Regions from separate parts of the Streptomyces sp. NPDC017991 genome, predicted to be linked through region 1. Evidence: riboswitches for the same ligand, from Rfam matches in the RefSeq annotation. Region 1 holds a riboswitch; each other region holds the start of a gene.
The links. A riboswitch is a leader RNA that binds a small molecule or an ion and turns the genes downstream of it on or off. The one in region 1 is predicted to bind cobalamin.
Positions count from the first base shown of each region.

Region 2: another riboswitch for cobalamin. It lies ahead of metE (5-methyltetrahydropteroyltriglutamate--homocysteine S-methyltransferase); the one in region 1 lies ahead of ACH4DZ_RS03420 (energy-coupling factor ABC transporter permease).
Region 3: another riboswitch for cobalamin. It lies ahead of ACH4DZ_RS39890 (cobalamin biosynthesis protein); the one in region 1 lies ahead of ACH4DZ_RS03420 (energy-coupling factor ABC transporter permease).
Region 4: another riboswitch for cobalamin. It lies ahead of ACH4DZ_RS24930 (ABC transporter substrate-binding protein); the one in region 1 lies ahead of ACH4DZ_RS03420 (energy-coupling factor ABC transporter permease).

Region 1 is NZ_JBIRGP010000001.1:788,277-795,196, forward strand. It holds gene ACH4DZ_RS03410 (cellulase family glycosylhydrolase) at 1-1,427, opposite strand, end outside; gene ACH4DZ_RS03415 (nuclear transport factor 2 family protein) at 1,586-2,326, opposite strand; cobalamin riboswitch at 2,519-2,701, shown strand; gene ACH4DZ_RS03420 (energy-coupling factor ABC transporter permease) at 2,731-3,480, shown strand; gene ACH4DZ_RS03425 (energy-coupling factor ABC transporter substrate-binding protein) at 3,477-3,875, shown strand; gene cbiQ (cobalt ECF transporter T component CbiQ) at 3,882-4,631, shown strand; gene ACH4DZ_RS03435 (energy-coupling factor ABC transporter ATP-binding protein) at 4,628-5,491, shown strand; gene ACH4DZ_RS03440 (serine/threonine-protein kinase) at 5,498-6,920, opposite strand, start outside.
Region 2 is NZ_JBIRGP010000001.1:626,777-633,696, reverse strand. It holds gene ACH4DZ_RS02680 (cupin domain-containing protein) at 1-367, opposite strand, end outside; gene ACH4DZ_RS02675 (helix-turn-helix domain-containing protein) at 710-1,705, opposite strand; gene metE (5-methyltetrahydropteroyltriglutamate--homocysteine S-methyltransferase) at 1,883-4,201, opposite strand; cobalamin riboswitch at 4,366-4,584, opposite strand; gene ACH4DZ_RS02665 (SDR family NAD(P)-dependent oxidoreductase) at 4,615-5,394, opposite strand; gene ACH4DZ_RS02660 (maleylpyruvate isomerase N-terminal domain-containing protein) at 5,495-6,148, opposite strand; gene helR (RNA polymerase recycling motor ATPase HelR) at 6,332-6,920, opposite strand, start outside.
Region 3 is NZ_JBIRGP010000018.1:131,190-138,109, forward strand. It holds gene ACH4DZ_RS39885 (cobyric acid synthase) at 1-1,402, opposite strand, end outside; gene ACH4DZ_RS39890 (cobalamin biosynthesis protein) at 1,399-2,403, opposite strand; cobalamin riboswitch at 2,525-2,658, opposite strand; gene ACH4DZ_RS39895 (hypothetical protein) at 2,846-3,067, opposite strand; gene ACH4DZ_RS39900 (anion permease) at 3,080-4,315, opposite strand; gene ACH4DZ_RS39905 (lysozyme) at 4,513-5,256, opposite strand; gene ACH4DZ_RS39910 (class II aldolase/adducin family protein) at 5,379-6,086, shown strand; gene ACH4DZ_RS39915 (alpha/beta hydrolase) at 6,340-6,920, shown strand, end outside.
Region 4 is NZ_JBIRGP010000008.1:421,769-428,688, reverse strand. It holds gene ACH4DZ_RS24960 (YbaK/EbsC family protein) at 1-49, shown strand, start outside; gene ACH4DZ_RS24955 (cation diffusion facilitator family transporter) at 54-1,166, opposite strand; gene ACH4DZ_RS24950 (ArsR/SmtB family transcription factor) at 1,235-1,594, shown strand; gene ACH4DZ_RS24945 (VOC family protein) at 1,785-2,582, shown strand; gene ACH4DZ_RS24940 (MHYT domain-containing protein) at 2,791-3,672, shown strand; gene ACH4DZ_RS24935 (CoA-binding protein) at 3,756-4,163, opposite strand; cobalamin riboswitch at 4,325-4,512, shown strand; gene ACH4DZ_RS24930 (ABC transporter substrate-binding protein) at 4,579-5,619, shown strand; gene ACH4DZ_RS24925 (FecCD family ABC transporter permease) at 5,628-6,644, shown strand; gene ACH4DZ_RS24920 (ABC transporter ATP-binding protein) at 6,641-6,920, shown strand, end outside.

The sequences.
Region 1 (6,920 bases):
TGGAAGCCGCCCGGCCACTCGCCGCTGACGCGGTAGCCGACGGAGCAGCTCGTGCCGGGTGTGCCGCCGCCGTCGGCCGTGGTGACACTCACCGTGGCCGAGCGGGCCGAGCGGTTCCCGGCCGCGTCACGTGCGTAGACGGCGAAGGTGTACGCCGTGTTCGCGGTGAGCCCGGTCACGGTGGCGGTGTTGGTGGTGGCTGCGGCGACCGTGGTCTCGCTGCTTCCGCCGACCCGCACGATGTCGTAGGCGGTGACGCCCACGTTGTCGGTGGCGGCGGTCCAGGTGAGGGTCACCGAGGTGGCCGCCACGGCGGAGGCACCCGGGGTGCCCGGAGCGGTCGGGGCCTGGGTGTCGCCCGGGGTTCCACCGCCGTAGATCGTGGCCTCCTTCGAGGTCTGGGCGATGCCGTTGGCGCCGTTGAAGATGCGCTGGCCCCACGAGCTGAGCTGTGTGGGGTCGAAGCCGATCGTGAGATCCAGGATCGGGTCGGTGTTGCCGCTCCAGGACCAGGCGAGGTAACCGAGGCGCAACTGCTGCGCCGTGGCCATCATGGTGTCCTCGTCCGGGTCGCCCCACTGGTCGGCCGGACCGCCGAACTCGCCGATGAGAATGGGGAGTTCGGCGGTGACGAACGCGTTCAGGTAGTCGGTGATCTCCGCCGCGGTGTCGAAGACGCTGTACATGTGGATCGAGAAGATCAGATTGCCGGTGGTGTCGGCGTCGTAGACGGCCTGGGCGTTGGCCCGCATGACTCCTTGCCAGTCCTGTCCCCAGTTGGGCGCGTCCACCATGATGGTGTGCTCGAACCCGGCGGCGCGCAGCTTCTTGACGGCGGCGACCGTCGGATCGGTCCAGCCCGCGGGGTTGGTGTTGCCCCAGGGCTCGTTGCCGATGTTGACGATGACGTAGTTCTCCTGGCCGGTGAGCACGCTCTTGAGGCCGATCCAGTAGTCGGCCGCGTGGTCGAGCGTGCCGGCCGCGGCGTCCTCGCCGTAACCGGTGGTGTCGTGCACCTCCAGTACGCAGATCAGCCGGTTGGCCTTGCACTGGGCGATGACGGCGGCCACATCCTCGGGGCTGTTCTTGCTCCAGCGGTGACCGTCGGAGAGGACGACACGGACGGAGTTGGCACCGAGCGCCTTGATGTCGGCCAGCGACTGCGTCTCACCCGGGTACCAGGTGTGGGCGTGGTTGACGCCGCGCATGACGAAATCGTTGCCGTTGCCTTCGAGCAGGCGGCCGTCGTCGATATGGAGGCCGGTCGCGAGGGCGCCCGGAGACGCGCCCGGCGGGTCACCGGGCACCTGGGCATGTGCGGTGGTCGGTGCGAGCGCGCCGAGAACGACGAGCCCCAGGAAGGCGGCCAGCCCGGCGAGCAACGCGCTGACAAAATTCTTCCGTGTCGTGCTTCTTGTTCTTCTCACTGCGACTCCAGGGAGTGAGCGCCAAGAAACTTGGGTTTCGGGAAAGTGGGAGCGCTCCCATAGAGGCATCTCGCCAGGAGCACGTCAAGACTTGGCGCATGCTCGGGCGTGTAACGGATGTGCCGGAGGGGCCTTGGGGGAGGCCCCTCCAGGGCTCATCAGGACCCGGCGGCGCCGGGGGCAGGAGCGTCGAAGGGTACGGACGTGTGCTGATGGACGATCAGCCAGCGGTCGCCCGTCAGCCGGTAGCCGGTGGTCACCCGTGCCGTCGTGTCCAGAGCGCCGCCGCCGGCCAGTGTGGCGCGCATCCGTACGAGCGCGTGGCTGAAGGCGATGCTCTCGTCGACCCGGACGCGGAATTCGAGCACCTCGCGCTCCACCGGCCCGGACAAGGCCGAGAACCACACCTCCTCGGCCTTGCGGAGCGCCGCGACCCCGCGCTGCTCCAGACCGCTCACCGGGTGGAACACCTCCACGTCCGGTGCGTAACAGGCCATCGCCCGGTCGAAGTCCCGCTCCCGTCCGGCGGCCGTCAGTTCCGCGTCGAGCCGGCGGATCTCCCCCTCGGCGTCCTCGTCGTCCCAGAACGCGCGCACCTCCATGGCCCCGAGGGCCGCGACCGGATGCTTCGCGGCGGCCTGAACGGCCTCCTCCAGGCTGTCGCACTCAAGGATGTCGTACCCGGCGACGTACTCCTTCGTCTCCGCGAACGGCCCGTCGGTGCGCAGCACTTCACCGCCGCGTACGCGCACCGTCACCGCGTCGGCCGGGGGGCGCAGCCGGTGCCCGTGGAGCCGTACGCCGCGCCGCACGCTCAGCTCCTCCACCCATGGTTCGACAGGGGCCATGCCCGAGGCGTCGGCGGTGTCGTCGCCGCAGACCAGCAGCATGTACTTCATGGTTCCTCCCGGTGTTCCTGAGACCCTGTACCTCACCGACGAACCGGGGCGAGCCGAATCGACGCCCCCGCAGCATCTCTTGTGCGCAGGGCGGCTGAACAGGCGCTCCCTTCCCGTCGGGAGTACCGGCGCGCGCCGCGTGACCACTCTCACGCCCCCCGAGGTCCGCTTGTCACCACCCCAGTACGCGCACTACTGTCACGACGCCTTGGTGCTCGGGAAATCGGTGTGATGCCGGTGCGGCCCTCGCCACTGTGATCGGGAAGTCCGGCTCCGGCCCTCGCGGGCAGCCACTGGGTCCTCGGACCCGGGAAGGCGGAGCACGGATGGTGTTACCCGTAAGCCAGGAGACCGGCCAAGGCGCGTCAACCATCCACGAGGTGCTGGAGAGGGTCTGCTGAGCCATGCACATTGCCGAGGGTTTCCTTCCTCCGGCGCACGCGGTCGCCTGGGGCGTCGCGTCGGCGCCGTTCGTCGTCCACGGAGTCCGGTCGCTCACCCGTGAGGTCAGAGAACATCCCGAGAGCACGCTCCTCATCGGCGCGTCGGGGGCCTTCACCTTCGTTCTCTCCGCACTGAAACTGCCGTCGGTGACCGGGAGCTGTTCGCATCCGACCGGCACCGGCCTGGGTGCCGTCCTGTTCCGGCCGCCGATCATGGCGGTCCTGGGCACCATCACCCTGCTCTTCCAGGCGCTGCTGCTCGCGCACGGCGGGCTGACCACGCTGGGCGCCAACGTCTTCTCGATGGCGATCGTCGGCCCGTGGGCCGGTTACGCGGTGTACCGGCTGCTCCGGCGGTTCGACGTGCCGCTGATGGTCGCGGTGTTCTTCGCCGCGTTCGTCGCCGACCTGTCCACCTACTGCGTCACCAGCGTGCAGCTGGCGCTCGCGTTCCCCGACCCCAGCAGTGGATTCCTGGGCGCGCTCGGCAAGTTCGGCTCGATCTTCGCCGTCACCCAGATCCCGCTCGCGGTGAGCGAGGGGCTGCTCACCGTGCTCGTGATGCGGCTGCTGGTGCAGTCGAGCAAGGGCGAACTGACCCGGCTCGGCGTGTTCCTGGCCGGCAGGCAGTCCCGGTCCGCGAAGTCCGGAACGGCCGAGTCGAACGACACGAACGAGATGAACGAGACGACCGGGACGGTGGCCCGATGAGCCGTAACGCGAAGATCAACGCCCTGCTGCTGCTCCTCGTGGCCGCGCTCGCCGTCCTGCCGCTGGCCTTCGGCATGGGCGACCACAAGAAGGAGCCGTTCACGGGCTCCGACGCGGAGGCGGAGACCGCGATCACCGAGATCGAGCCGGACTACGAGCCGTGGTTCTCGCCCCTGTACGAGCCGCCGTCCGGTGAGATCGAGTCGGCGCTGTTCGCCCTCCAGGCCGCCCTCGGCGCGGGCGTCCTCGCCTACTACTTCGGCCTGCGCCGGGGCAGGCGCCAGGGCGAACTGCGGGTCCTGGCACAGCGGGAGGGCGGCCGGACGACGGCCGGGGCACCCGGCGGCGCCGGTGAGTCCGCGGCCGGACCGAACCGACCGACCGAACGGGCCTGAGCCTTCGTGCTGCCGATCGACGCGGCGGCGCACAGCAGTCGCTGGCGCCGCCGCCATCCCGTCGACAAGGCCGTGCTCGGTCTCGGCCTGACCGTCCTGGCGATCTCCCTCCCGCCCTGGCCGGGCGCCGCGCTGGTCCTGGTGACCGCCCTCACCGTGCTGCTGGGCCCGGCCGCGGTGCCCGGCCGACGGCTCTGGCGCGCCTACCGGGTGCCGCTGGGCTTCTGCGTCACCGGTGCGCTCCCCCTGCTGCTGCAGGTCGGCGGCCCGGACGGGTTCGTGACCCTGGCGGCGGGCGGTCCGGTGCGCGCCGGTGAGCTGTTGCTGCGTACCTCGGCCGCCTCCCTCGGCGTGCTGCTGTTCGCGTTCACCACTCCCCTGTCCGACCTGCTGCCGCGGCTGGTGAACGCCGGGGTGCCCGCGCCGGTCGTCGACGTCGCCCTGGTGACGTACCGGATGAGCTTCCTGCTCCTGGACTCCGTACGCCGGATCCGGGAGGCGCAGGCCGCCCGGCTCGGGCACACCACGCGGGCCGCCGCCTGGCGTTCGCTGGCCGGGCTCGGCGCCACCGCCTTCGTCCGGGCCTTCGACCGGGCGACCCGGCTGCAGGCCGGGCTCGCGGGCCGCGGTTACGACGGCACCCTGCGCGTGCTGGTCCCCGAGGCCCGGATCTCCGCGCGCTTCACGCTCGCCAGTGTTGCGCTGCTCGCGGCGGTGGCCGCACTCACCTTCGTACTGGAAAGGCCGCTGCGATGAGCGAGCCCGTGCTGGTCGCCCTGCGGGGCGCGTCCTACGCCTACGAGGACGGCCCCACCGTGCTCAGCGGCCTCGACTTCGAGGTGCGCGCCGGGCGTGCGCTCGCCCTGCTGGGGCGCAACGGCAGCGGAAAGACCACCCTGATGCGGCTGCTCAGCGGCGGACTGCGCCCGCACACCGGGCAGTTGACCGTGCAGGACCGGCCGGTCCGGTACGACCGCAAGGGCCTGACCCTGCTGCGCACGACCGTCCAGCTGGTCGTCCAGGACCCGGACGACCAGTTGTTCGCCGCGTCCGTCTTCCAGGACGTGTCGTTCGGGCCGCTGAACCTCGGCCTGCCCGACACCGAGGTACGGGCCCGGGTGGACGAGGCACTAGCCGCGCTGGACATCTCGGCCCTGGCCGAACGCCCCACCCATCTGCTCTCGTACGGACAGCGCAAGCGGACCGCGATCGCGGGCGCCGTGGCGATGCGGCCACGGGTGCTGATCCTCGACGAACCGACCGCGGGGCTGGACCCGGACGGTCAGGAACGGCTGATCGCGACCCTCGACGGGCTGCGCGCTAGCGGCACCACCGTGGTGATGGCGACGCACGACGTGGACCTCGCCCTGCGCTGGGCCGACGACGCGGCACTCCTCACCCCGTCCGGAACGGTCACCGGGCCCGCGGATGCGACCCTGGCCCGTACGGACCTCCTGGAGCAGGCGGGGCTGAGGCTGCCCTGGGGGATCGCGGTGGCCGAACTACTGAGCGCGCAGGGCCTGTTGACCTCGCCGTCCATCGGTCCGCGCACTGCGGAGGAGCTGGCCGCGCTGACCTCGCGGCACTCCGCTCCCCCGGTGCCGGCCGACACCTGACGGCCGTCAGTCGGCGGGTGTCACCCTGGTCACCCTGCCGCGGGCGTCGGCCTGCAGATAGCCGCTTCTGTTGTACTCGTCGGCGAGGTAGACGAGCATCTCGGCGCCCCGGTCGAACAGATCGTTCGGTGACTTGACCACCAGGTAGCGGGTCTTCACGTCGTCGACGTTCAGCTTCTTCTCCGCCTCGGCGAGCAGCGCGGGGAGCCTGTCCCAGTCGAGGCCGTCCAGGGTCATCGGCTGGGCCCCGCCGGCCAGCTGCGCCTTGATCGGGCTCTCCTGGACGCCCCGGCCCACGTAGTAGGTGTACTGCTCGTAACTGGTCCGGCTGCCCTCGACCATCACCTGCGCGGAGACGTAGTCGGGGTAGACCGTCAGGGTGCCGTACCGGTCGCGGCCCGTCTCCTTCTCCAAGGCCTTGAACGCGGTGCGGATGCCGTCCGGCGTCAGCAGGTCGGTGGGCGTCTTCTGTTCCGTCCGTCGGGGTGTGGGGCTCTTGTCGGCCGTACCGGTCCTGTCCGCCGTGGAGGACCTGGCCGACGGATTCGCCGTCGCGCTGTTCGTCGGGTCGCCCGAGGCCGACGATCCCGAGCCCTCTCCGTCGGGCAGCAGTGTCCACGCCAGCACGCCCACCAGCACCGTTCCGACGGCGGACAGGGCGACCGTGGTGCGTCGTCCCCGCCTCGCGGGCCGTACGGGGGTCGGGCCGGCCGGCCCGGGCACGGCGTCCTGCGGAGGTGTGAGCCGGTAGGAGGTGGGCTCCGTACGGCCCTCGGGTGCGGCACCGGCCGCGCCCTCGCTCGTGGCCGCGGCCACGCCCGCGCCCACGGCCGTCAGCAGGCGGTCGAGCGTCCCGGCGTCCGGGCGGGCCTCCGGGTCCCTCACCAGCACCCGCATCAGCGCGTCCGCCAGCGGGCCCGCCTTCCGGGGCGGCGGAACGTCCTCGTACAGGACGGCCGCCAGGGTGGCCATCGTCGTGCCCCGGCGCAGCGGATGCCGGCCCTCGACGGCCGCGTACAGCATCATCGCCAGCGACCACAGGTCCGACGCCGAACCGCCGTCGTGGCCCGCGATGCGCTCGGGTGCCATGTAGTCGGGCGTACCGATGATCGAACCGCTGGCGGTGAGGGCCGTCGACTCACGGATCGCCGCGATCCCGAAGTCCGTGAGCACGGGGCGGCCGTCGGGGCGCAGCAGGACGTTGGCGGGCTTGACGTCCCGGTGCTGGATCCCGGCGGCGTGCGCGGCCCGCAGCGCGGCCAGCACCTCACGCCCGATCCGGGCCGTCTCCACGGGGTCCGTCGGGCCCCGCTCCAGCCGGTCGGCGAGCGAACCGCCGCCGACCAGTTCCATCACGATCCAGGGGTACGTTCCCTCGCCGCCGTCGACGATGTGATGGATCGTCACGACGTTCGGGTGGTCGATCCTC
Region 2 (6,920 bases), 160 kb from region 1:
GCACGGTGAGGACGACCGGTGTGTCCCCCAGGTTGCGGCCTATGTGGACGTTGCCGGGCCCGGCCGGCTCCTGCACGCGGCTGCCCTGCGCATACACACCGTCCGAGGCGCACGTGGAGTCGAAGTGACTGAGTGTGCCCTGCTTCACGTACGCGTAGAGCGGGCCGTCGTGGTAGTGCCAGCCGGTGGCCTGGCCGGGCGGCACGGTGATCTCGCGGACGACATAGTCGGTGCCGCCGACCGTCTTCTGGGCGATCAGCGTGCCGGTGACTCCGGGCCCGGGCGGGGTGGCCCGGGCTGTTCCCCCGGCCAGGACGGCGACGGCGGCGACCGCGCCGACCACCGCGGTGCGGAACGAGGTACGCATGGGTAGGGCCTCCAGGGTGCGTGCGGCTAAGTGGCAAAGCGCCGCAGCGAACATAGAGGCAGGCGGGGCGTGTTGGCGCGGCAAAACGCGAATTGGCTGCGACTGCACCGCAGTTGACGATGGCCGACTACGCGATCAGTCCAGGACGCGCAGCCGCCGGTAGCCGACGTCGTCCCAGGCCCAGGCCGAGGCAAGGCCCAGAGCGACGTATGCCCTGCCCACTGCCTGGCATTCCGAGAGCCGCTCGAAGGCGCCGACCGTGTGGCAGACGGCGGCGGCCGAGACCTCGGCGGTCGGCCTGACCCGTTCGACGGCCCCGGAGCGCCACGACCGGGCCTGTCGTTACGTGTCGGCGCACAGCTCTTTCGTCTCCGTGCACTGCCGGCGGAACTCGCGCGGGGACAGGCCGTAGGAGCCGCGGAACACCTGACTGAAGTGCGCGGGACTGGCGAACCCCCATCTGGCGGCGATCGCGCCGATCGGCCGGTAGGCCAGCCCGGGATCGGCGAGGTCGCGACGACACTGTTCCAGGCGACGCTCACGGACCCAGCCGGCGACGGTGTGCCCCTCCTCGTGGAACAGCTTGTGCAGATGGCGCAGGGAGATGTGGTGCGCCGCGGCGATCGCATCCGGTGCCAGGCGCGCATCGCCCAGGTTCTCCCGGATGAAGGCATGGATCCGGGCCATGAGCGCACGCCGCGTGGTGTGGGGCGGCACGCCACTCCGGGCATCCAGCGCGTTGGCCAGCGCGGCGGTCAGCACGTCGAGGGTGACTGTGGACAGCCTGGCGGCGTCGGAGGGGGACAGTTCCCTCATGCGCCGCGCCAGTTGCATCAGGAAGTGCGAGGACAGCGCGCCGACGCCCTTGCCGCCCGGAATGCGCACCGCGCTCAGCCGTCGCACGTCCCGGTGGGGCAGCGGAAGCAGTGAACGGGGGAAGCGCAGGAGCAGCAGTTGCTGGCTTCCCGGCACATCCGGCGCGAATCCGGCGAGGTACGGCCGGGAGGGGTCGAACAGGAGGAGATCCCCGACTCCGAACTCCGTGCACCGGCCGTCCTGCGTGATCCTGCCGCCGCCGCGCACGATGCAGCCCAGCTTGAGCACTTCGGGGTCCGCCTGGCGGATGAGCTTGGGGGTGCGGTGCACCGAGTGCACCATCGTGGTCATCAACGTCGCCTGCAGCGAACCGAGTTGGCTGATGTCGACTTGCGCCCTGAACGCTCTCTCCACCCGCCGCTCGCAGCGCGTGTCGTAGGGCACCCAGAGCTTCGAGCTCACCTCACGCCAGAAGGCGAACCCCTCCTCCGGCGGTACTTCCGCGGTACTGACCACGTCCATGAGTCACCCCCGTGACCGTCGGTGTGCGGTCTCCGGCGCGCCCGGGCAGGGTCATGAAGGCGGCGAACCGCATCGGTCCAGTATCCAGCCCCGGGGTCGATATGGGGAGGCCCGCGGCAGACCGCCGACGGGCCGGGAGGCGGGGCCCGTGCCCGCTCTCCCGGCCCGCTGCGCGCGTCAGGACGTGGACAGTTCCGTGCGGATCGTGCGGGCCGCGGTGACCAGGTTCTCCAGGGACGCACGGGTCTCGGGCCAGGCGCGGGTCTTCAGGCCGCAGTCGGGGTTGACCCAGAGGCGCTCGGCGGGGATGGCCTCAAGTCCCTTGCGCAGCAGGGCCGCTGCCTCGTCGGTGCTCGGTACCCGGGGTGAGTGGATGTCGTACACACCGGGCCCGGCCTCGCGCGGATAGCCGTGTACGGCCAGCTCCCGGGCGACCTGCATGTGCGAGCGCGCCGCCTCCAGGCTGATGACATCCGCGTCGAGGTCGTCGATGGCCCGCACGATGTCACCGAACTCGGCGTAGCACATGTGCGTGTGGATCTGGGTGTCCGGGCGTACGCCACTGGTGCTGAGGCGGAACGCCTCGGTGGCCCACGCGAGGTACGCCGGACGGTCGGCGGATCGCAGCGGCAGCGTCTCGCGCAGGGCGGGCTCGTCCACCTGGATGACCGAAGTCCCGGCCGCCTCAAGGTCGTTCACCTCGTCGCGCAGGGCGAGGGCGACCTGCCGGGCGGTGTCACCGAGGGGCTGGTCGTCGCGGACGAAGGACCAGGCGAGCATGGTGACCGGCCCGGTCAGCATGCCCTTGACCGGCTTGGCGGTGAGCGACTGGGCGTACGTCGTCCAGCGCACCGTCATGGGCTCGGGACGGGAGATGTCTCCGGCCAGGATCGGCGGGCGGACATGGCGGGTCCCGTAGGACTGGACCCAGCCGTGCTGGGTGGCGAGGTATCCGGTGAGCTGTTCGGCGAAGTACTGGACCATGTCGTTGCGTTCGGGCTCGCCGTGCACGAGCACATCGAGGCCGGTCCTCTCCTGGAACGAGATCACCTCGCCGATCTCGGCCCTGATGCGCTCCTCGTACCCGGCGCTGTCGATCCGCCCCGCCCGCAGATCGGCCCGCGCGGTGCGCAGTTCCGTGGTCTGGGGGAACGAGCCGATGGTGGTGGTCGGCAGCAGCGGCAGGCCGAGGTGGGCGCGCTGGGCCGCGGTCCGCTCGGCGTACGGCTGGGAGCGGCGGGCGTCGGCGTCCGTGACGGCGGCGGCCCGGGCCCGTACGGCGGGGTCGCGGGTGATCGCGGACCCGGCGCGAGAGGCCAGGTCGGCCCGGTTGGCGGCGAGTTCCACGGCGATCGTGCCGGCGCCGCCCGCGAGGCCCTTGGCGAGGGTGGCGATCTCGGTGGTCTTCTGCCGGGCGAAGGCGAGCCAGCGGCGGATCTGCGGCTCGATGTCGCGTTCGGCGGTGGCGTCGAGGGGGACGTGGAGGAGGGAGCAGGAGGCGGCCACGTCGACCCGGTCGGCCAGCCCGAGCAGGGTGCCGAGCGTGGCGAGGGACTTCTCCAGGTCGTTGACCCAGATGTTGCGGCCGTCGACCACTCCGGCGATCAGACGCTTGCCGGGCAGCCCGCCCACGGCGGCGAGCGCGTCCAGGTTGGCGCCGGCCGCCTCGGTGAAGTCCAGCGCCAGACCCTCCACCGGGGCCTTGGCCAGCACCGGCAGGGCGTCGCCGAGCCGGTCGAAGTAGGACGCGACCAGCAGCTTCGGGCGGTCGGTCAGGGCGCCGAGGTCGCGGTAGACACGGGTGGCCGTGTTCAGTTCGGCGGGTGTGCGGTCCTGCACCAGGGCGGGCTCGTCGAGCTGGACCCACTCGGCCCCCGCGGCGCGAAGATCTGCGACGATCTCGGCGTACACGGGCAGCAGCCGGTCGATGAGGGTGAGCGGGTCGAAGTCCGGGGCCACACCCGGCGCGGGCTTGGCGAGCAGCAGGTACGTGACGGGTCCGACGAGGACGGGACGTGCGGTGAGCCCGAGCGCGAGAGCTTCCTTCAGCTCCGCCACCTGCTTGCGGGAGTCGGCGGTGAAGACGGTGCCCGGGCCCAACTCGGGCACCAGATAGTGGTAGTTGGTGTCGAACCACTTCGTCATCTCCAGCGGCGCCACGTCCTGGGTGCCGCGCGCCATCGCGAAGTAGCCGTCGAGCGCGTCGGCCTCGACGGCGGCGCGGTGGCGTCCGGGGATCGCGCCGACCATGACACAGGTGTCCAGCACGTGGTCGTAGTACGAGAAGTCACCGGTGGGAACCTCGTGGATGCCGGCCTCGGCCAGTTGCCGCCAGTTGACCCGGCGCAGGTCGGCGGCGGTGGCCCGGAGGGTGTCGGCGTCGACCCGGCCCTTCCAGTAGCCCTCGATCGCCTTCTTCAGTTCCCGGTTCTGTCCCTGGCGGGGGTAGCCGTACACGGTGGCCCGTGCCGCCGCGGCTGCGGACTGCGCTGTCACGGAAATCTCCTTCGCGAGATATCTCCCTGGGATCCCGGGACGGGACGCGAACGCGAAGGGGTGACCGACCGGACGGAATCCGAGCCGTGCACGAGGCACGGCCTTCCGCCGGATCATGTACGCCGACCCGCCCACGAGGTCACCGGGATCTCCGCACACGAATGGTTCGCGCACGGGCAGTTGGCAGGTCTTCGGACTCGCGGGCACGTCCTCCCTGCGGAGGACACCTACTGGCCGTCGCTTCCCAGACCCGGCCGGGCCCAGTGCGTGTGACGGCGGTCGTTCCCACTCACCGCTGCGGGGCAGTCCCGGATTCCCACCGGGTTCCCTCTTGCGACGCACCCGCCTGGCGGACGGGGCGAACCAGCTGCACCGGCCACCCTACGGGGCACAGCCCGGTCGTGGAAAACTTTTCAGTGCACGGAGAAGCCGCCGTCGACGAAGACCGACTGCCCGGTGACGTACGCGGAGGCGGCGCTCGCCAGGAAGACCGCCGCGCCCGCGAAGTCCTCCGCGAGGCCGTTGCGGCCGACCATCGTGCGCGCCGCCAGGGCCGTCACCTTCTCCGGGTCGGACGACAGACGCCGGTTCAGCGGGGTCATCACGAAGCCGGGCACCAGTGTGTTGACGGTGACTCCGTACGGCGACCAGGCCTCCGCCTGCGAGCGGGCCAGTGACTCCAGCGCCCCCTTGGAGACGCCGTAGGCACCGCTCTGGACGAAGGCGCGGTGGGCCTGCTGGGAGGTGATGTGGATGATCCGCCCGTAGCCCCGTTCGGCCATGGCCGGGCCGAAACGCCGGCCCAGCAGGAAGGGCGCGTCCAGGTTCAGGGCCATGGTGGTGTCCCAGACCTCGTCGCTGAGCTCGCTCATCGGCGGCCGGAGGTTGATCCCGGCGCAGTTGACGAGGATGTCGGGCTCGCCGAAGGCCTCGACCGCCTGCTCGGCGGCATCGCGCACGCCTTCACGTGTACCGAGGTCCGCGCCGACCCAGGCCGCACGGCAGCCGAGCGCACGCAACTCCTCGACCGTCGCGGCCAGTTCCGCTTCCTTGCGCGCCACGACGACGACGCTCGCCCCGGCGCGGGCCAGCGCCTCGGCGATGCCCCGCCCGATGCCGGAGCTGCCACCGGTCACCAGGGCGACCCGGCCGTCCAGGGAGAACAGTTCTGAGAGGTAGTGCTGCGAGTCCATGGCGGCACCCTAGAAGGGCGCCGCCCTGGGGGGATCAGCGGGGTGTGATCCAGCGAGGGGTGACCGTATGGCGAGTACTCGCAGCTCAGGAGCCTGCCGCTCAGCCCAGTACGAGCGGGAGCCGCTCGGCGAGGGTGCCGAGCGCGGCCTCCTCCGCGTCGGTAGGTGTCCGCCGGCCGGTGCCGATCAGCAGCGCGGCCTTGTCGGAGAACGAGGCAGGGAACGGGGTCCCGGCGATCTTCTCCAGCGACGCGCGAGCTGCCGCCAGGGTCTCGGCGGGCGGCTGGGTGGTCGAGGTCAGCCGGGAGATCAGGTCGAGGTGGTGCAGGGTCGCTTCGAGGACGTACACGGACAGGTAGTCGTTGACGGTCAGTACCTCGTCGCGGGTCCCGACGCGGGCCGTGGGATCGGCGAGACCGGCGGCGCGGCCCGCGGCGGACCCGACGTCGTCGAAGTGGAACTTCAGCAGCTCCGGTTCCCCGTACGCGGCGGCCAGCCGGGGGATCAGGGCGTCCAGCGGATCCTCGCCCGTCGGGGTCTCGCCGAGCTGCCAGTAGGTGACCGCGTCCACGGTCGGTTCGGTGTCGGCGGGGGTGACCAGGGTGATCAGGATGTCTTGGGCGTCGATGACCAGGTGGCACACCAGATCCCGCACGAGCCATCCCGTACAGCCGGACGGTTGCTCGAAGTCCTCGTCCGGGACTTCGGCGACCGCCGTGCGCAACGCGGTCCAGGCGAGCGAGAAGAGATTCACCGCGGCACGGTATGCCGGAACACGGCGACGGACAAGCGTATGCGGTGGACGGCAGGGCCTCGCGATCACCGCCCGGAGATCAACAGTGACGGTCGACGACGACGGTCAACGACGACGGTCAACGACGACGGGCGACGACGACGATCAACGGTGACGGTCGGCGATCGCGAGGACCGGCCGGGCTCAGCCGCCGGTGAGGACGACCAGTCGCTGGGTCGCCCGGGTCATCGCGACATAGCGGTCGACCGCCCCCGCGATACCCGTGCCGTACGTCTGCGGGTCGACGAGCACGACCAGGTCGAATTCGAGTCCCTTGGACAGTTCCGGGGTCAACGACCGCACGCGGGGAGTCGCCCGGAACGTCGGATCGCCGATGACGCAGGCGATCCCGTCCGTGTGCGCGGCGAGCCAGGTGTCGAGGACCGCGTCCCGGTCCGCGACGGATCCGTGGACGACGGGAACGCCGTTGCTGCGGACGGAGGTCGGCACGTTGGCGTCCGGGAGCGCGGCCCGGATGACCGGCTCGGCCTCCGCCATGACCTCTTCCGGGGTCCGGTAGTTGATGCTCAGCGACGCGACCTCGATCCGGTCGAGCCCGACGCGCTCCAGCCGTTCCCGCCACGACTCGGTGAACCCGTGCCTGGCCTGCGCGCGGTCCCCGACGATGGTGAAACTCCGGGACGGGCAGCGCAGCAGCAGCATCTGCCACTGCGCGTCGGTCAGCTCCTGGGCCTCGTCCACGACGACGTGCGCGAACGGACCGGCGAGCAGA
Region 3 (6,920 bases), on a different contig from region 1:
AGGTGTCGGCGGCCGGTACGAAGCGCCGCCCCGCCGCGGCCGCCACCTCGCGCAGGAAGGCACGCCGGAAGCCGTCCGACTCCAGCGAACCGTGCCAGTGCGTCCCCCAGACCTCGCCGACCCGGCAGCCGTCCAGGAAGGGTTCGCCGCCGTGCACATGGGCGACCCCGTGATGGATCTCGTACCCCTGGACGGGTTCGCCGAGAGCCTCGCCGACGGGGCGGGTGAGGGTCTTCTCCCGTGCGAACCGCACGCGTACCGGGAGGAGTCCGAGGCCGTCGACGGCGCCGGCCCCCGACTCGACCTCGTCCTCGATGTGTTCGCCGAGGAGCTGGAAGCCGCCGCAGATGCCCAGCACGGGGCGCCCTTCGGCGGCCCTGCGCACCAGGGCGTCCGCGAGGCCGCGCCGCCGCAGCCACTCCAGGGCCCGGACCGTGCCCCGGGTGCCGGGTACGACGACCAGGTCGGCGTCGACGAGTTCCTCGGCGCGGTCCACGAACCGCACGACGACGCCCGGTTCGGCGGCGAGGGCGTCCAGGTCCGTGAAGTTGGACATCAGGGGGATCGCGCAGACGGCGACCCGCAGGATGTCCTCACCGACGGGGGAGGAGACCTCGGACTCGCGCACCGAGCCCCGCAGGGACACTCGGAGCCCGTCCTCCTCGTCGATGCCGAGCCCGTGCCGGAAGGGCAGGATGCCGTAGGTGTGCCGCCCGGTGAGCCCGTGCAGCATGTCGACGCCGGGTTCGAGCAGGGAGACGTCCCCGCGGAACTTGTTGACGAGGAACCCGGCGACCAGCTCCTGGTCCTCGCGCGACAGCAGGGCCACCGTCCCGAAGAACGAGGCGAAGACCCCGCCGCGGTCGATGTCCCCCACCACGAGGACGGGCAGCCGCGCGCCCCGCGCGATCCCCATGTTCACGATGTCGGTGCGCCGCAGGTTGATCTCGGCGGGACTGCCCGCCCCCTCACAGATCACCGCGTCATACGTGCCCCGCAACTCGGCCAGACAGTCCAGCACGGTCCCGAGCAGCGCCTCCTGACGGCCGCCGTGATAGCCGCGCGCGCTCAGCTCGCCCACGGGCTTGCCCATCAGGACGACCTGGCTGCTGCGGTCACCGCCCGGCTTGAGCAGGACGGGGTTCATGAGCACGGAGGGCTCCACGCGGGCGGCCTGCGCCTGCATGGCCTGCGCACGCCCGATCTCCGCGCCCTCCCGCGTCACGAACGAGTTCAGCGACATGTTCTGCGCCTTGAACGGCGCGACCTTGACGCCCCGGCGCACCAGCCACCGGCAGATGCCGGCGGTCACGACGCTCTTGCCCGCGTCGGAGGTGGTACCGGCGACGAGGAGCCCGCCGCCCGGTCCGCCGCCCGGCCTCCCGCCCGTTCCCCCGCTCATGACGTACGCCCTTTCGTGACAGGTGACTTGGCGAGCGGCCCGGCGTGTGACGTGGTGAGCGAGGTGACGAGGGAGGTGACGAGCAGCCGCCCGGCGACACTCGCGCCCAGCGCGAGGAGGCTCACCCGTCGCGAGAGCCGGACGGCCCGCTCGATGTCCTCGACCCGCACGGCCCGCCCCGGACCGTTGAGCACGGGCCGATGTTCGACCCGTCCCGCGTACGAGAGCGTGCCGCCGAGCCGTACCCCGAGCGCACCCGCGAACGAGGCCTCCACGGGCCCGGCGTTGGGACTCGGATGCTTGCCGGCGTCGGCGCGCCAGGCGGTGACCGCCCCACGTGGATTCCCCCCGGCGACGGCGGCGAGGACCGCGGTCAGGCGCGCCCCGGGCCACCCCACCACGTCGTCGAGCCGTGCGGAGGCCCACCCGTACCGCCGGTGGCGGGTCGACTTGTGCCCGACCATGGCGTCCAGGGTGTTGACGGCCCGGAACCCGACCAGCCCGGGCACGTCCGCGACCGCGCCCCACACCAGGGCGCCCACGACGGCGTCGGAGGTGTTCTCGGCGACCGACTCGACCACCGCGCGGGCGATCCCGTCGGCGTCCAGGGCCTGCGGGTCGCGCCCGCACAGATGCGGCAGCCGCTCACGGGCCACCTCGATGTCCCCGGCGGCCAGCGCCCCGCCGACGGCCCGGGCCTCACGCCCGAGCGAGGTCCCCCCGACCACCGCCCAGGTGGCCGCCGCGGTCAGGACGACGGAGGCGACGGGGGAGGTACGTACGGAACGCCTGGCGGCCACGGCGAGGGAGACGGCGCCGCCCGCGCACACCGCGGTGTGCAGCGCCCCCCATCCCCGGTGGTCGCGCCACAGGGCCCGCTCGACGGTTCCCGCGGCCCGGCCGAACGCGGCGACCGGATGCCCCCGGCGGGGATCGCCGAGCAGCAGGTCACCGAGGAGGCCGACGGCGGCGCCGTACGCGAAGACGCGATCGGCTCGCATCGGTTCAGCCCGCCGTCACGCGAGGCGAGACCCTCGTACCGGGCCCGGGCCCGGGCACACTGGTCCACAACAGGTGGGCGCACATGGCGATATGTCCTCACTCAGGGTGTCCACGCCCTGGTTCGACGAGACCGACGGCGAGAGTTCCTGGCTCCCGGGGGATCGATTCCCCGGTGACAGTGGCGGGACCGCGCCGGATTCGCACCGGCTTCCTCTTCTGCCGACGTACATGGCCTCGGCAGTCCACCACGGTCCGAGAACACCCGTCAACTTGCTGTTGACCTGCGACGGGAGAGTGTGCTGAGACCCACATCCACCGACGGGCCCGCCCCGCGGACCGGTTTGCCGCGGACGTGCGACCGCCCTGCCGGGACCGCGGACGAGGCGGCTCCGGCAGGGCGGACGGTGACACTGCGGGCGTACGGCCCGACGGCCGTACCGGTCAGGCGACGATCAGATAGATCCCGTACGCCACGGCCGCCGCGCAGGCGGCGAAGCAGGCGTACGCGCCGGTGACCGCGAGGGTCGCGGAGCCACCCTGTGCGGCGGCCGACTCGCGCTTGGTGAGGCCGACGATGCCGAGGGTGAAGAGGCCCACGAGGGCGACGGTGGAGATGAGGCTGACTCCGAACACGGAGCCGAGGGCTGCCCAGTCGATCTTCATACGGTTCGTTCCTTACACCGTGGCCGGACGGGCGGGCTCGGCGTCCGGGCCCGGGATGGTGGTCTTGAGGTCGATGGCCGGGACGACCGGACCCGCGGGAGGCGGGGTGACGGCGGCGATCGCGGTGGTCACGACGCCCGCGGGCTCGTGGTCGTCGTTGACGTTGTCGACGGTGACGGGCTGGCGGCGGGACAGCGTCCAGATGACCGCGGAGCCGGCGATCAGCAGCGCGCCGGTGAGGACGATGCCCCAGGTGCCCTGCTTGGTCAGGAACTCGGCGCCCGCGCCCACCAGACCGGCGGCGGGGAGCGTGAGGCCCCAGGCGATGAACATGCGCGTCGCGGTCGACCAGCGGACGACACCGCCCTTGCGGCCCAGGCCCGAACCCATCACGGCGCCGGAGCAGGACTGGGTGGTCGAGAGGGAGAAGCCGAGGTGCGAGGAGGCCAGGATGACCGTCGCGGCGCTGGTCTGGGCGGCGAAGCCCTGCGGCGGCGCGAGGTCGGTGAGGCCCTTGCCCATGGTGCGGATGATGCGCCAGCCGCCCAGGTAGGTGCCGAGCGCGATGGCGATACCGGCCGAGACGATGACCCACAGGGGAGGGTTCGAGCCGGGCGCGAGCACCCCGCCGGTGACCAGGGCCAGGGTGATGATGCCCATGGTCTTCTGCGCGTCGTTCGTGCCGTGGGCCAGCGAGACCAGGCCCGCGGAGGTGATCTGACCCGCGCGGTAGCCCTTGGAGGTCGCCTTCTCACCGGCTCCGCGGCTGATCCGGTACGTCAGCCGGGTGGCGAGCATCGCGGCGAGTCCGGCCACCACGGGCGCGGCGATCGCGGGGAGGAGGACCTTGGTGATCACGGTCGAGCCGTTCACCGAGGACCAGCCCGCCGACATCACCGCGGCGCCGATCAGGCCGCCGAAGAGCGCGTGGGACGAACTGGAGGGCAGACCCAGGAGCCAGGTCAGCAGATTCCACAGAATGGCGCCGACGAGCGCCGCGAAGATCACCTCGGTGCGGATCCCCTCTTCGTTGATGAGGCCGCCGGAGATCGTCTTGGCGACCTCCACGGAGAGGAACGCACCGACGAGGTTCAGCACGGCGGACATGGCCACCGCCGTCTTGGGCTTGAGGGCGCCGGTCGAGATGGTCGTCGCCATCGCGTTGGCAGTGTCGTGGAAACCGTTCGTGAAATCGAACACGAGAGCGGTAACGATCACGATTCCGAGGAGGAGCGTGATGTGTTCCATTTACCCAGGCTTCTGTTGGACGACAGTGGCATGGGGAACGTAAGCAACCTGGGTGAACGGAAGATGAACTGAGTCGGGCGGTGGGGTGACCCAATCGAGGTGCCGCCACTCCGCTTGTGTCGAAGTGGCGGCGACGGCACTCGAAAGTCCCGGCACATTCTCGAACAGAGGCGGAATCCAGGGGTCCGCTACCCCGGTCATCCCCTCGCGAAGGTCTTCAGCCGGGACAGCGAACCGTTGAAGAGATTCTGGTCACCCGGCAGGCTGCCGCTGTTGTCGTACTGCCAGAACGTCCAGAATTTCCAGCCCGAGGGCAGCGACCCCGCGGATCCGCTGTAGCGGGCGAGCCACAGCGGATGGTTCGAGGCGAAGGCGGCGCTGTTGCCCGTGCAGGTCTTCCACCAGGTGTAGTTGGTGTAGATCACGGGCCGGCGGCCGGTCTGCCGCTTCACCTCGTCGCTGAAGGCCCTGATCCAGTCGACCATGCCGCTCCTGCTCAGCCCGTAGCACTTCTTCTTCTTGTCGTACGGGTTGTACTCGATGTCCAGCGCGGGCGGCAGCGTCCAGCCGTCCGCCCGCCAGCCGCCGCCGTTGCGCACGAAATAGGCGGCCTGCTCGGTGCCCGACGACGTGTGCGGCAGCGCGAAGTGGTACGCGCCACGGACGATGCCCGCGTTGCGCGCGCCGTCGTACTGCTGAGCGAAGTACGGGTTGCGGTACGTGTGCGACTCGGTGGCCTTCACGTAGACGAATGCGGCGCCTCTGCTCTTCGCGCTCGACCAGTTCACGTTCTTCTGGTGCGAGGACACGTCGTGCCCCTTGGGCTTGCCGGCGGCCGTGGCCGGCACCTCGACGAGTGCGGTGCCGCCGAGCGCCAGCGTCGCCACGGAAGCGGCGACGAGACGGGCACGCCGACGGGACGATGCGCGATGACTGGCCATGTTTTCCCCCGGAATGGCGACGTACGTGAAATACCTGTTCATCATCTTTCGGACGTGTGGGCGCCGCCCTGCAGTGCTCTCGCCCGAACGGAGCAGGGCCGGGCGGCTGGCAGGATCACGGCATGGCTGAGCAGCGGCGGGACACAGGAGACGGACAAGGCGCCGGGAGGGCGGGCGCGTCCCGGCCGGGGGTGGCGCTGGAGCGGGCGTGGGGCGACCTCGTGGCCACGGCCCGCCGGACGGTGTCCGACGGTCTGGTCGTCGGCACGTCGGGCAACGTGTCCGTGCGCGTGGGCGACACCGTCCTGGTCACGCCGACCGGGGTCCCGTACGACCGGCTGACGCCCGAGGATGTCTGCGGGGTGTCCCTGGACGGCCGGCGCGTGCTCGGTTCACTCGTTCCGACCAGCGAACTGCCCATGCATCTCGCGGTCTACTGCTCCACGGACGCGCGTGCCGTCGTGCACACCCACGCCGTGCACGCCACGGCCGTCTCGACCCTCGTCGCCGAGCTGCCCCTCGTCCACTACATGTCGGCCGCCCTCGGCGGGCCCGTCCGTGTCGCGCCCTACGCCACCTACGGCACGGAGGAGTTGGCCGAGAACATGCTCCGGGCCCTGCGGGACCGCACGGCCTGCCTCCTGCAGAACCACGGCACCCTCGCCCACGGCGCCACCCTCGACCAGGCCTACGACCGCACCGCCCAGCTCGAATGGATGTGCCGGGTGTGGCTCACCGCGTCGTCCGTTCCGGGCCTCACGCCCACCCTGCTGACCGAGGACCAGGTGGCGCGGGCGGGCGAGCGACTGGAGGGGTACGGCCAGCCGTGACATCGGGCCGTACGCGTCCGTACGCGGCCGTACACGCACAGGTCCGGCGGTCCGTGGCGGTACGCACAGCCCTCGCCGGACGGGGCCGTACACGCGAGCCCGGCCGGCCGGGGCCGCCATCGGCCCGGCCGTACGCGGCCGTGGACAGAGGCCCCGTCGGCCGTGGCCGCGGCACACCCGCGCGGCGGACGCCGGACCCACCCGCGCCGACCTTCCACTGGCCGACGGCGGGCTCCGTCAGGAGACTGGACCCGTGCGCACCGTGAAGCCGACGACGGCAGCCCTCACCACCGCCCTCACCGTGGCCGTGGCCGGCGCGGCCGGTATCGCCGCCGGCCGCTTCGCCGGCGACGCCGCCCTGAAGGCGGCGCCGGGTCGGCCGCTGCCCACCGAACCCCGCCTGACCGTGCACGCCACGGCCGCGGGCCAGATCGCCCTGACCCGCGCCCTCGCCTCCCGGCGCCCGGGCGTGTACGGCCTCGGCGGCGACGGCGGCCACGCCGTCGTCGGCCCGCTCCTGGCCGGGGCCGCGCACACCGCCGACACGGTGGTGCGCCGTCTGGAGCGCGTCACCCGAGGCACGCTGAAACCCGGCGACAAGGTGTGGTTCACGCCCGGCGTGCACGTCGGCGACCCGGGCACCGCCCTCGGCCTCCCTTTCACCGACGTGGACATCCCCGGAGAACTGGGCACCCTGCCCGCCTGGTTCGTGCCCGCCGCCCGTGACACCTGGGTGATCACCGTGCACGGCCTGGGCACCACTCGCGAACACCCCATGAACGTCATGGAGTTCCTGCACCGCCAGGCCTTTCCCGTCCTCGGCCTCGCCTATCG
Region 4 (6,920 bases), on a different contig from region 1:
CGCGGAGCTGCCGAACGCCGTGGTCCTGGAGGGACTCGGGAGCGCCTGACCGCTCAGGCGGGCCCCGTCGCGTGGTGGGCGAGGGCCAGATGAGGGTCCGACTCGCCCGGCGCGGGTGACGGATCGGCGTGCACCAGGGCCGCGGTGAGGCCCGGTACGGCGTGCAGCAGGGAGTGTTCGGCCGCGACCGCCACCCGGTGGGCAGCACGGACGCTCGACTCCCCGTCGACGACCACGGCCACCTCGGCGCGCAGCCGGTGGCCGATCCAGCGCAGCCGCAGTTCGCCGACCCCACGTACACCCGGTACGTCCCTCAGCGCCCGCTCGGCCGCGTCGAGCAGGGCCGGGTCGACCGCGTCCATGACCCGGCGGAACACCTCGCGGGCGGCGTCGCGCAGCACCAGCAGCAGGGCCGCCGTGATCGCCAACCCGACCACCGGGTCCGCGAGTTGCCAGCCGACCGCCGCGCCGCCCGCGCCCAGCAGCACGGCGAGCGAGGTGAAGCCGTCCGTCCGCGCGTGGAGCCCGTCCGCGACCAGCGCGGCCGAGCCGATCGCGCGGCCGACGCGGATGCGGTAGCGGGCCACCCACTCGTTGCCCACGAAGCCGATGACGGCCGCGGCGGCGACCACCGGCAGGTGCTCGACGGGGCGTGGATCGAGCAGCCGGTCGACCGCCGTCCAGCCCGCGAAGACCGCGGAGGCGGCGATCGTCAGCACGATCACGAGCCCCGCCAGGTCCTCCGCCCGGCCGTAGCCGTAGGTGAAGCGGCGCGTCGCTGCTCGCCGGCCCAGCACGAAGGCGATGCCGAGCGGTACGGCGGTGAGCGCGTCCGCCGCGTTGTGCACGGTGTCGCCGAGCAGCGCCACCGAGCCGGAGAGGGCGACGACGACCGCCTGGGCCGCGGCGGTCACGCCGAGGACGGCCAGCGAGATCCAGAGCGTACGGATGCCCCGGGCGGAGGACTCCAGGGCGGGGTCGACCTTGTCGGTGGCCGCGTGGGAGTGCGGGGTGAGGAGATGGGTCAGCCGGTGCCGGAGCCCCGGCCGGGACGGGCTCCCTGAGCCGCGCCCGCGCCCGTGCCCCTGACTGTGCTGGTGACCGGGCTCGTGCCGGTGCTCGTGCCCGCGTTCCCGTTCGTGCCCGTGGTCGTGCTCGGTGCTCACGTGGTCTCCTTCCCGGGATGTCCACGGACGAGGTGGACTCGACCGCGCCACCGGACCATTATGTGCGTATGAGCGCACGCATGCACCTGTCACCTGCGCACGATGAGCATCCGCGCACGCCGGGCGAGGAGCAGTTCGCCCTCGCCGCCGAACTCTTCGCCCTCCTGGGTGATCGCACCCGTCTCGTCCTGCTGCACGCCCTGGCGGAGGCCGAGGCGGACGTCACGACCCTCACGGAGCGGTGCGGGGCCGCCCGTCCGGCGGTCAGCCAGCACCTGGCGAGGCTGCGGCTCGCGGGCCTCGTCAACACACGCAAGGAGGGCCGCCGGGTGATCTATTCGCTGCGGGACGGGCATCTGCGGCGGGTTGTCGACGAGGCGCTGAATCTGGCCGACCACCGGCTCAGCGACAGGCCGGCGCACGATTGAGCGGTCCTGGGCGCCGGTTTGTTTCGGGCGTGACCGCCGGGTACTCGGGGCGTGGGACCCCGCCCGCCTCCGGGCGAAGGAGGCGCGGGAGGGGGATGCTGAGGAAGACGGCACCACGGCCCGGCTAGTGCTTTCGACGCTGTCGGGTGTCCGCCCACGCCCCTCGGTACGATTCAGGAACGGTACTGCCATGAACAGCGACGCAAGAGTCCGCAACGAGGTCGTCTCCAGCCACTCGGTCGCGGGAGCCCCGTGCTGGGTCAGCCTGACGGCGCGCGACCAGCAGGCGGCCGAGGACTTCTACCAGGCGGTGCTGGGGTGGCGGTTCCGGACGACCGCGCTGATGGACCGGTTCCGGATCGCCTACGCGGACGGGGTGCCGGTCGCGGGCGTCGCGGCCGTGGCCACGATGTGGCAGATGGCCGTCGCCTGGACCCCGTACTTCGCCGTGGACAGTGCCGACGAGGCGGTGGCCCGGGGCCGGGAGCGCGGCGGTACGGCGGCGGTCGGCCCCATCGGCTTCCCACAGGGCCGGGCGGCCCTGCTGGCGGACCGCGACGGAGCCGTCTTCGGCATCTGGGAGGGCCAGCTCGTCGCCGGCTGGAAGACCTGGCGCCGGGCCGCCCCCGCCTTCTTGCGACTGCACACGCGCAACGCCTTCGACGCCGCGATGTTCTACGGCGAGGTGCTGGAGTGGGCGACCTCGCGGCCCGGCTGCTGCGAGGTGCACTACGACGGGGACGAGGTCGTCCTGCGCAGCGACGGCGACGTGGTGGCCCGTATCCACTCCGGCGCGGTGGAGGCCGCCCCCGATCCCACGATCCGGCCCCACTGGCAGGTCCATTTCTCGGTCGCGGACGTCGAGGCCTGCGTGCGCGCGGCGCTGGATCACGGCGGTACGGTCCGGGACGGCGCGACCACCACGGAGGCGGTGCTGCGGGATCCCGACGGGGCGCAGTTCACCGTGACCTCGAAGCCTCAGATGTGAGGGTGGGGCGCGGCGGGGCGGGGAGCGGCCGTGGTCCTGGGCCGCGCCACCAGAATGCTTCCCTCCGGCGCAAAGGCGCCTATTCATGACCAAAAGTGACTGATACAGAATTCTGTTGGCTGCAATTGCACGAAACCCCTTGCTGTCGTCCTGTTGTGGCACGTACATCTGTCCCCGCAACAGTCGTATTCCGGGGGGATGTTGGCATATGCAAGGTACGGTCGACGGATTCAGTTATGGAACGGTCACACCGCTCACGGCCTATGTCATGGCCTGTCTGGGAGCCGCCCTGGGGCTGCGCTGCATCACCCGGTCCCTGCGCAACGACCAGTCGTGGAAACCGGGCTGGCTCGCGCTCGGGGCGGCGTCGATCGGCTGCGGCATCTGGACGATGCACTTCATCGCCATGATCGGATTCCAGGTCGAGGAAAGCCGTATCCGCTACGACGTCGGCCTGACGATCCTCAGCCTCGCGGTGGCGATCGCCGTGGTCGGTCTGGGCGTCTTCGCCGTCGGCTATCGCGGTGCGAGCACACCGACCCTGCTGCTCGCGGGCGCGTTCACCGGCTTCGGGGTCGCCGCCATGCACTACATAGGAATGGCCGCCATCCGTGTGAACGGGGACCTGCGGTACGAGGCCCGTACCGTCGCGCTCTCCGTCCTGATCGCCGTCGTCGCCGCGACCGCCGCGCTCTGGGCGGCGGTCGCGATCCGCGGCTTTCTGACCAGCCTGGCGGCGAGCCTCGTCATGGGCGTCGCGGTGACCGGGATGCACTACACGGGGATGGCGGCCGTCAGTGTGCACCTGCACGGCGCGGCCGGCACCCCGGACTCGGGCGACTCGGCCCACTCGCTCCTGCTGCCGATGCTCATCGGCCCGGTCCTCTTCCTGGCGCTCGCGGGAGTCGTGGTGATGTTCGACCCGATGCTCGTCCTCGGGGACGGCGACTGGAACCGGACCGCGTCCCGCCGCCGGACGCCCCCTCCGGCCACGGAACCGCCCGCCTGGTCCGGCTCGGCGTTCGAGGCCCCGCCCAGGACGGACCGGCGCGCGTACGAGCCAGGCGGGCCCGGGGGCCGCAACGGCTGAACGGGGCGGCTGTCCCGGTGTCGCGGGACGGCCCGGGAGGGTCGGCCCCGCCGGTTCAGCCGAGGCGGGTCGACCGAGGCGGGTCAGCCGAGGCGGGGGATCTCGATCGCCGGGCACCGGTCCATGACCATGTCGAGGCCCGCCTCGCGGGTGCGCTCGTACGCGGCCTCGTCGATCACGCCGAGCTGGAACCAGACGGCCTTGGCGCCGATGGCCACGGCCTCGTCGGCGACCGGCCCCGCCAGGTCGCTGTTGACGAAGACGTCGACCACGTCGACCTCGAAGGGGATGTCCTCCAGGGAGGCGTACCCCTTCTCCCCGTGGACCGTCTCGGCCTTCGGGTGGACCGGGACCACGCGCTTGCCGTAGCGCCGGAGCACGTCCGCCACGCCGTACGCGGCACGCCGTTCGTTCGACGACAGGCCCACGACGGCCCAGGTGTCGCCGCTCTCGGTGAGGATCTTGCGGATCGTTGCCGGGTCGCCGTACACGGTTCGCCTCCTGTGGGTGGGGGTGTGTCTGCCTGCGGCGGACAACGTCGGGCGCGGCCCTGGGATTCCCGAGATCGCGCCCGGCGGCGGAGCGGCTGTCCTCGGTCCGCCCCTGAAAGGCCCGGCAGGCCTTGTGCGCCGTGTGGCCGTGAAAGTCGCCGTGATAGCTTGCGAAAGCCAGTCGAACCCATGTACGTGGGTCAGGGAATCCGGTGGAAATCCGGAGCTGACGCGCAGCGGTGAGGGTGACGGGCGGGGCATCGGCCACTGGATCGAACAGACGGTCCGGGAAGGCGCCTCGTCCGGGTGAACCCGAGTCCGAAGACCTGCTGGCGGCCTCCGCGGTCCCGAGACGGCGGGGGAGCACCGTACGACCGGGCTCCGCGTTCGAGCCCTCGACGTCTGAGGAACTTCCGTGCCCATCGCACGCTCCGCCCGCCCCGCCGCCCTGCTCGTTTCCGGGGCCATTCTGCTGACCGGCTGCGGTGGCGCCGACTCGTCCGGCTCAGCCGGCTCAGCCGGCAAGGACTCCGCGGCAGCCGTCACCCTGGACAACTGCGGCCACACCGTCCGCGTGGAGTCCCCGCCGCGCCGGGCCGTCTCCCTCAACCAGGGCACCACCGAGATCATGTTCTCGCTGGGCCTCGCCGACCGGATGGCCGGCACCGCGACCTGGACCGACCCGGTGATGAAGGGCCTGGAGAAGGCCGACGCGAAGGTCAAGCGGATCGCCGACAACAACCCGTCCTTCGAACGGGTCCTGGACGCCGACCCGGACTTCGTCGCCGCCTCGTTCGTGTCCACGCTCGGCAAGGGAGGCGTGGCCACCCGCGAGCAGTTCGAGAAGCTCGGCGTACCCGCGTACGTCTCGCCCTCCGACTGCGCGGGCAAGGACAACACCGGAGACGGCGACGGCGCCCGCGAGAAGCCCCTCGGCATCGACGCCATTTACGGCGAGATACATGACCTGGCCGAGGTGTTCGGCGTGCAGGAGCGGGGCGACCGGCTCGTCGCCGAGCTCAAGCAGCGGATGAGGAAGGCCACCGAGGGCATCGACGCCTCGGACGTCTCCCTCCTGTACTGGTTCGCCAACTCTGAGTCCCCCTACATGGCGGGCTGCTGCGGAGCCCCCGGCATCATCACCCGGGCGTTCGGCGCGAAGAACGTCTTCGACGACACCCACGAGGAATGGCCCCAGATCAACTGGGAGACGGTCGCCGACCGCGACCCCGACGTCCTCGTCATCGGCGACCTGACCCGCAAGTCGCAGACCGCCGAGTCCGCGAAGAAGAAGATCGAGTTCCTGGAGTCCGACCCGGTCACCAGGAACATGACCGCCGTGAAGAAGAAGCGGTACGTCCTGCTCAGCGGGCAGGCCATGAACCCGACCATCCGTACCGTCGAGGGCGTCGAACAAGTGGCCGCCGCCCTGCGGGAGTTCGGGCTCACGGGGTGACCCGCCGGGTGACACGGCCGCGCGTGGGACTGCTCTGCGCGGCCGGCGCGGCACTGCTCGTCGCATCGATCGCCGTCGCGATCACCATCGGCCCGGCGGACATCCGCGTCGCCGACGTCTGGTCCGTGGTCGCGTCCCATCTCGGCTGGGGGAGTACGGAGCTGAGCCCCATCCGGGACGGGATCGTCTGGCAGCTGCGGCTGCCGCGCACCCTGCTGGCCGCCGTCTGCGGGGCCGGGCTCGCCGTGTGCGGCGCGGTGATGCAGTCCCTGCTGCGCAACCCGCTCGCCGACCCCTTCGTCCTCGGGGTGTCCTCCGGAGCCTCGACCGGCGCGGTCGTCGTGGTCGTCCTCGGCGCGGGCGGCGGCCTGGTGTCGGTCTCGGCGGGCGCGTTCCTCGGAGCGCTGCTGTCGTTCGGACTCGTCCTGCTGCTCAGCCACACCCTCGGCGGGACGACGGACCGCGTGGTGCTGAGCGGTGTGGCCGCGATGCAGCTCTTCTCCGCGCTCACGTCCTTCGTCGTGATGACCGCCGCCGACGCCGAGACCACCCGCGGTGTGCTGTTCTGGCTGCTCGGCTCGCTGGGCGGGGTCGGCTGGACCGACGTCTGGGTCTGCCTCGCGGTCCTGGTGGTCGCGCTCGCGGTCTGTCTGGGCTACGCGCGCACGCTCGACGCGTTCGCCTTCGGCCAGGACGCCGCCGCGACCCTCGGGGTGTCCGTGGCCCGTACCCGGCTGGTGCTGCTGTGCGTGACGGCGCTTCTGACGGCCGCGCTCGTCAGCTCGGCGGGCGCGATCGGCTTCGTCGGACTCGTCCTGCCGCACGCCGCCCGCGCGTTGGTGGGTTCCGGCCACGCCCGGTTGCTGCCGGTCGCCGCCCTCGCCGGGGCGGTGTTCCTGGTGTGGGTGGACACCCTGGCCCGTACCGTCCTCGACCCTCAGGAGGTGCCCGTGGGCGTGGTCACCTCACTCATCGGCGTGCCGGTGTTCGTGCTGGTGCTGTACCGGACACGGAGGACACGATGACGACGGAGCGCATCACGCACGCCGGGACCACCGAGGGCGTCGAACGTGTTGAGACGGGTGAGGCCGGGCCGGATGCCGGCCTCCGGGCCCGGCGCGTCACCCGCACCGCCGACGGACGCGTCATCCTGGACGGCGTCAGCATCAGCCCCGCCCCCGGCACCACCGTCGGCCTCCTCGGCCCGAACGGCTCCGGCAAGTCGACCCTCCTGCGCCTGCTCTCCGGCGTCCTCGCCCCCGCCTCGGGCGTGGTCACCCTCGACGGCAGTCCGCTCGGCG